2 regions of the Blautia sp. Sow4_E7 genome follow, and region 2 is predicted to be linked to the other one. Evidence: riboswitches for the same ligand, from Rfam matches in the RefSeq annotation. Region 2 holds a riboswitch; the other holds the start of a gene.
What was found. Region 2 has a riboswitch for cobalamin ahead of ACTQ50_RS01760 (hypothetical protein). Riboswitches for the same ligand answer to the same signal wherever they lie in the genome.
Positions count from the first base shown of each region.

Region 1: linked by a shared signal. The riboswitch ahead of ACTQ50_RS10670 (sirohydrochlorin cobaltochelatase) and the one ahead of ACTQ50_RS01760 (hypothetical protein) in region 2 are both predicted to bind cobalamin.

Region 1 covers NZ_JBQKLL010000016.1:13,267-16,423, forward strand. The annotation lists gene ACTQ50_RS10665 (Ig-like domain-containing protein) at 1-1,328, shown strand, start outside; cobalamin riboswitch at 1,627-1,802, shown strand; gene ACTQ50_RS10670 (sirohydrochlorin cobaltochelatase) at 2,029-3,157, shown strand, end outside.
Region 2 covers NZ_JBQKLL010000002.1:41,526-44,682, forward strand. The annotation lists gene ACTQ50_RS01760 (hypothetical protein) at 1-1,742, opposite strand, end outside; cobalamin riboswitch at 1,952-2,143, opposite strand; gene ACTQ50_RS01765 (VanW family protein) at 2,198-3,157, opposite strand, start outside.

The DNA of each region.
Region 1 (3,157 bases), on a different contig from region 2:
CTGCTTCCGAAGCGAAAAAGGCAGTGAAGAGTGACACAGAAGATCCAAAACTGATCCAGGGTGTTGCAGTAGAAGAGGCTGATGGAAGTACTTCTTATCGTTTTACAATGCCAATTCCGGCATTAAATACAAAGGTAGAATTTGTTGCAAATAGTGGTACAGGTACAAGATGGCTTTCAAAAGCTCTTACATTTACTACTGATAAAGTGACGAAAGGTATTACCCTTGATACAACTGAGGAAATGCTGAATGTAGGTTCTGAGAAAGCGATCACAGCTACTGCAGCTGCTGATTACAGCACAGGTAAAAAGATCACATGGACTTCCAGTGATGAAAAGGTTGCGACTGTAACAGATGGTACAGTAAAAGCAGTAGGAGAAGGAAAAGCAGTGATCACAGCACAGGTTGGAGAGTTTACAGCAGAGTGCCAGATCACAGTTCATACTTATGAAACCCTTCCGGCAAGAACTGCAACCTGTACAAGAACCAGTCTTACAGAGGGCCTTAAATGCTCTGTATGCGGTGAGATCCTGAAAGCTCAGGTGGAAGGTCCGGCACTTGGACATAAAGAAGTAGTTCTTCCGGCTGTGAAAGCTACCTGTACCAAGGATGGATGGAGTGAAGGTAAGAAATGCTCTGTATGCGGTATCATCCTGAAAGCCCGCAAGCTTGTAAAGGCAAGCGGACATAAAGAGGTTGTGATCCCGGCTGTGGCAGCAACACAGGGACATACCGGACTTACAGAAGGAAAGAAATGCTCCGTATGCGGTGAGATCCTGACAGCCCAGAAAACCACACCGGCACTTCCAATCCTTGTTGCCAAGGTAACTGTAAGTGCGAAAAATTCCGTAAAGGTAGCAGCAGGCAAGAAAGTACAGCTTCAGGTGAAAACAGCTCCTTCTAATGCAGACAACAGCGCGGTAACCTGGAAATCCAGCAATACCAAGGTAGCAACTGTCAATGCAAAAGGCGTTGTAACTATGAAGAAAAATGCTGGTGGAAAGAGCGTTGTAATTACCGCAACTGCAAAAGACGGCAGCAAGGTATACGGTTCCATTAAGCTTACCTGCATGAAGGGCTATGTGAAGAAAATCACCATTTCCGGAAAGAAAACAGTCAAAAAAGGAAAGACCCTGAAGCTGAAAGCAAACGTTACAGCATCCAGTAAGGCAAACAAGAGCGTGGTATGGAGCTCCAGCAATACCAAGGTAGCAACGGTATCTTCCAAGGGTGTTGTGAAAGGGAAAAAGAAAGGTACTGTAACAATTACAGTCAGATCTCTTGACGGAACCAATAAGAAGGCAACGATCAAGATCAAAGTAAAATAAGTAAAAATGTTTAAATGCGATAATATCTGAATTGCTTTAAAATGGTCCATGGCATAGTCTGTGGACCATTTTTTTCTATGAAAGTTCTGGACGGCAGCCACGAATTCGTCATGCCTGCATGTTAGAAAATCTGCTGGAAATCTGTATAGAAGAGTGGACTGTGGAGGAGCGGAAAAATATGGCTGAGAAGATTTAAAGAAAATGTATAAATCCAGGCTGATTTACAAAAAATACATATTTTGTTCATAAAAAATACATGAAAATATGGTAATTTCTAATCATCCGAGTCGAATATGTATAATGGTTATAACGCAAGGGTTGCATCATGAACATGGTGCATAAAAGAGAATCCGGTGAGAATCCGGAACGATGCCGTCACTGTGTAAGGGAGCTGCTTCAGAGCCCACTGGGAAACCGGGAAGGGGAAGCGGCGTTGACCGAAGTCAGGAGAACTGCCTTGGCGTGGAATCTTAGGTCTGCGGTACACAGAACCTGTATTCTCATAACGATACATGAATATTTTCTAAATGTTTTTTGGAAGAAACGTGTGTATATGGGGATGGTTACAGTCGCAGAAAATGCGGCTGTTTTTTACGCGGTATGAGCCAGAGACTATGCTTGCATGAGACCTTGGCGATTGCCGCGGGATTCTTTATACGTGATTCTATCCGGAAATACAAGAAAAAAAGAGGAAAAAGAAATGAAAAGAAACTCTTTATTAGCAATCCTTCTTGCAGCTTCTATGGCAGCAAGCATGACAGTAGCAACTGGATCTGTTGCATTTGCAGAGACAGAGGAAGCTACAGAGGAGACAGCAGACGATGCAGAAGCAGCCGATGATGCAGAAGCAGCAGATGACACAGCGGATGCAGATCAGGAAGCTGCTGATAAAGTAGCAGCACTTATTGACGCAATCTATGTTCAGGAGAGAACAGATGATACAGACGCACAGTGCAAAGAAGCAAAAGAAGCATGGGATGCCCTTACAGATGCTCAGAAAGAGCTGGTAGAGGGAGAAGAAGCAAGCCCAGAGTATTTCGGACGTGACACAGGTGATGCTTCCAAGGATGATCCACGTAACCAGGATGAGATCGGTGACAATGAGCTTCTGGTTGTAAGCTTTGGTACATCCTTTAATGACAGCCGTGCTGAGGATATCAAAGGAATTGAGGATGCTCTTGCAGAAGCATTCCCGGATTGGTCTGTAAGAAGAGCATTTACCGCTCAGATCATCATCAATCATGTACAGGCAAGGGACGATGAGCACATTGACAACATGCAGCAGGCTCTTGAACGTGCTGTAGAGAACGGTGTTAAGAATCTGGTTGTTCAGCCTACACACCTTATGCATGGTGCTGAGTATGATGAGATGGTAGAAGCTATTGATGCGTACAAAGATAAATTTGAGTCTGTAGCAATCGCTGAGCCAATGCTTGGTGAGGTTGGAGATGACGCTACTGTTATCAACGACGACAAAGCTGCTGTTGCACAGGCAATTACAGATGAGGCTGTAAAAGAGGCTGGATATGACACCATGGAAGCTGCTGCAGAAGATGGAACAGCATTCGTATTCATGGGACATGGTACTTCCCATACAGCAAACGTTACATATGACCAGATGCAGACACAGATGGAGAACCTTGGATTCACAAACGCATTCATCGGTACTGTAGAGGGTGAGCCAGAGGATACCGCTTGTGACGTAGTAATTGACAAAGTTAAAGATGCTGGCTTCAAGAAAGTAATCCTTCGTCCACTTATGGTTGTTGCTGGTGACCACGCAAACAACGATATGGCTGGTGATGATGACGATTCCTGGAAGAGCATGT
Region 2 (3,157 bases):
GTCTTCTTCGGATCGTTGGCACCCTTTAAGGCAATGTAAATGGTATATGTAATCTCATGAGCCTGGGACATTCTGGTGGTCATACCGATAATGGTATTATTCTGGTTTAATGCCACCGGAATGGTGAAGGTGGATGTTCCGCCGCCGCATGCTCCGCAGTATTTATTTCCGTTTGCTTTTACATATCCATAGTATTCACTGCTGAATACGATCGTCGCATAAGCCTGTCCGCCGGTTACGGTGATCTTGCTGCAGGAAATGCTTACTTTTCCAGTTCCGCCAGACCAGGAGAAGCTGTCCGGAGTATAGGTTCCGTCTGCCAGAGTAGTGGAACTGTTTACCGCTGCTGTTCCGCCGCTTAAGTCAGATTCATATTTAGACTCTTTTTCCGGTTTTTTATCTGGTTTCGGAGTCGGTGTTCGGGTTGGGGTACTGCTTGGGGTTGGGGCTGCTGTAGGTGTTGGGGTAACTGTAGCCGGAGTATCCGTGTTATCATCTGGTGTTTCCGGGTCATCCTGCACATCACCGATTTTGTTCAGGGTTTCTGACTGGAAGGTAAGGATCCTGTCATACCAGATCTGATTTTTATGGGAAAAAGCAGCGACTGCAATTCCATCATCAAGAGACTCTACCGGAATCTCATAGGTATACTTACCGTCAGCATTTACCACATATGGAACCCATTTCGAGGAATCTGCTGCGGCAGCTTCTTCCTTTGTTCCAAGAAAGAGATAATCGTATCCTGTACCGCTTAAAGTAAGGACAGCAGTCATTTTGCCATTCTTGGAAGTAAGCACACAGTTTACTACACGGAACATGGTTGCGCTGGAATTTACAGTTACGTTATAAATTCCGCTGTCGCATACGTTACCGGCTGGTTTAACAGCAGGGGTTGGGGTAGTGGTTGGTGCCGGAGCTGGGGTCTCGCTTGGAACTGGTGTAACCGTTGGTGTGGGTGCCTTATTACCTGGAATTGTAATGGTAAATTCTCCGCCTTTGGAATACTGATACCATACGCCGCCCTCTTTTTTACGGATGGCTACCTGATATTTCTGGTCTTCTTCTGTGGAAGGAACTGCAAATTCAAAGGTATAGCCCTCTCCTGTAGGAGTTCCTACACATACATTTTCTGGATCACTTTTTGCATCTTCCACGCTTCCGAGATAGATGGCATCGTATTTGTCTGTAGCGGTTACGATAGTAACAATTGTTTTGTCTCCCTCGTGTCTTGCAGAAGAGCTTGCAATCTTAAACATACCAAGGGCGCCGGAATCATCTGGCTTATCAATTGTGATGTCCGATCCGTCTGGTTTTACATCTGCTTTTGTTGTGTCATCTGTCTTTCCGGTTTCTTCTTTGGAATCGGATTTTTCGGAAGTTTTGGTATCCTTTGCCTCTTCCTTTTTCTCTTCTGCCGGAGTTACAGTTGCTTCCGGTGTCTGCTCTGGTTCCGGATCCGCTTCTGCTGCAGGAGTCTGCTCCGGAGCTGGTGTTTCGGAAGGGATTTCCTTTGCCGGCTCTTCCGTAGCCGGTGCTTCCTCTGAAGAGGCTGTATTAGAAGTATCTTCAGAAGCAGTTTTCTGATCATCCATGTCCGCAGCTTTTTCCTCTGCAGCTGGTGTAGGGGTAGCTGTAACCAGCACATTTACATCCTCTCCCTCTGCCTGTGTGAGCACAGCCGAAGTGATCGTCATTGCTACAGAAAGAAACAGTGCCAGAAAGCGTTTTGAATTTCTTTTCATTTTTCTCCCTCGATTCTTTATAGTTCATTTATATGGTTCTGAATAAATCCAGGCAGTTTCTTGTAAAGAAGCTCATCTGTATACATCAGAAAATTCCAACGGAATATTTTATTACACAAAAATGCCTGCTCCAAACAAAGAAGCAGGCACTAAAATTTAAATATTCTGCAGTCAGATATATCATGAGAATGAAGTGCTTTCTTCGGAAGCTTTCATTAACGGATTCAGCAGGTTTCCTGGCTTACAGATCATTACGGAATCTAACCTTCTCAGTAAAATACCAATGGCACGAACAGATTCCATTCCCTGTTTACAGTGACCGGATCGCTCAGGACTTTCACCTGATTCCCTCTTAGCCTGCAGTCTATTCCTGCAAAGGCACTGAAAACGGATTTATTCAATTCATTTCATTATAGCAGACTGCTTTGTCGAAATCAATAGATTGACCTGGCAAATTATTGTTTATATTGGCTGTAGCCAACTTCTTCCTTGCGAAGAAGGGTACCTTCCTCATCATAGACGCTGCGATAGGTCCGGCAAGTATTGGCATCTGAATGTTCGGTAGTGATCTCCACCCGGTTGTTATCTGTTTTCGTACCGTAGATGGATACTGTCACTGCTTCTTCTTTCTCATCGTAGGAAGCGGTGATCTTAACCGGATATGCACTGTTATTCTGGAAACGGAAATCCTGTCCGCCCCATACTACTGCTGCATCCAGTCCGTCCTCCACGTAATCGATCCGCGCTGCGTGATTATGACGCTCCACAATGGCCAGATCTGACTGGAGACATGCCATATACAAAGTGGTAGAAATCTGGCAGATTCCGCCTCCAATATCCTGGGCGTGTTCGCCGCCGACAATTACCGTAGCTTCCCGGTAGCCTCTTTCCTCTGTTCGTGGTCCAAGGGTATCGTTATAGGAAAAAATCTGTCCAGGCTGAAGCTCTACCCCGTCACAGGCTTCCACAGCCAGCTTCAGATTGGCTACACGGTTATCCGTTCCTCCGCCGTATGTGGTATAAGTACCAAGCAGGTTCAGGTAAGGAAGGGCTTCAATTTCTTCTGTGGACACATCTGGTAAAGTGATTTCCAGCGGAATTGTGACAGTTTCTCCTTCTTTTGCTTTTTTCAGTTTCTTTTCAGCAGATTTTACATTGAAGGAAATGCCCGTAACAGCTGGAATGATCTCATTATTTTCCCCTAAAGAAGCATCCTGTGCCTCTGTATGTACCTCTTCATAATAAGCTTCCATATCCAGTTCGTCCGGCGGAGTTTCCTTCGTCGGGCACTCAATAACTGCCTCATAATCCTCAATGGAAATCGCCCTCAGAATTTCCTCCTTCAAGGCATCCATATCAGGTCCGATCCCGGTTTTGCCTTTGGTGATCACTAAATCTGTGTCTGTGAGTTCACA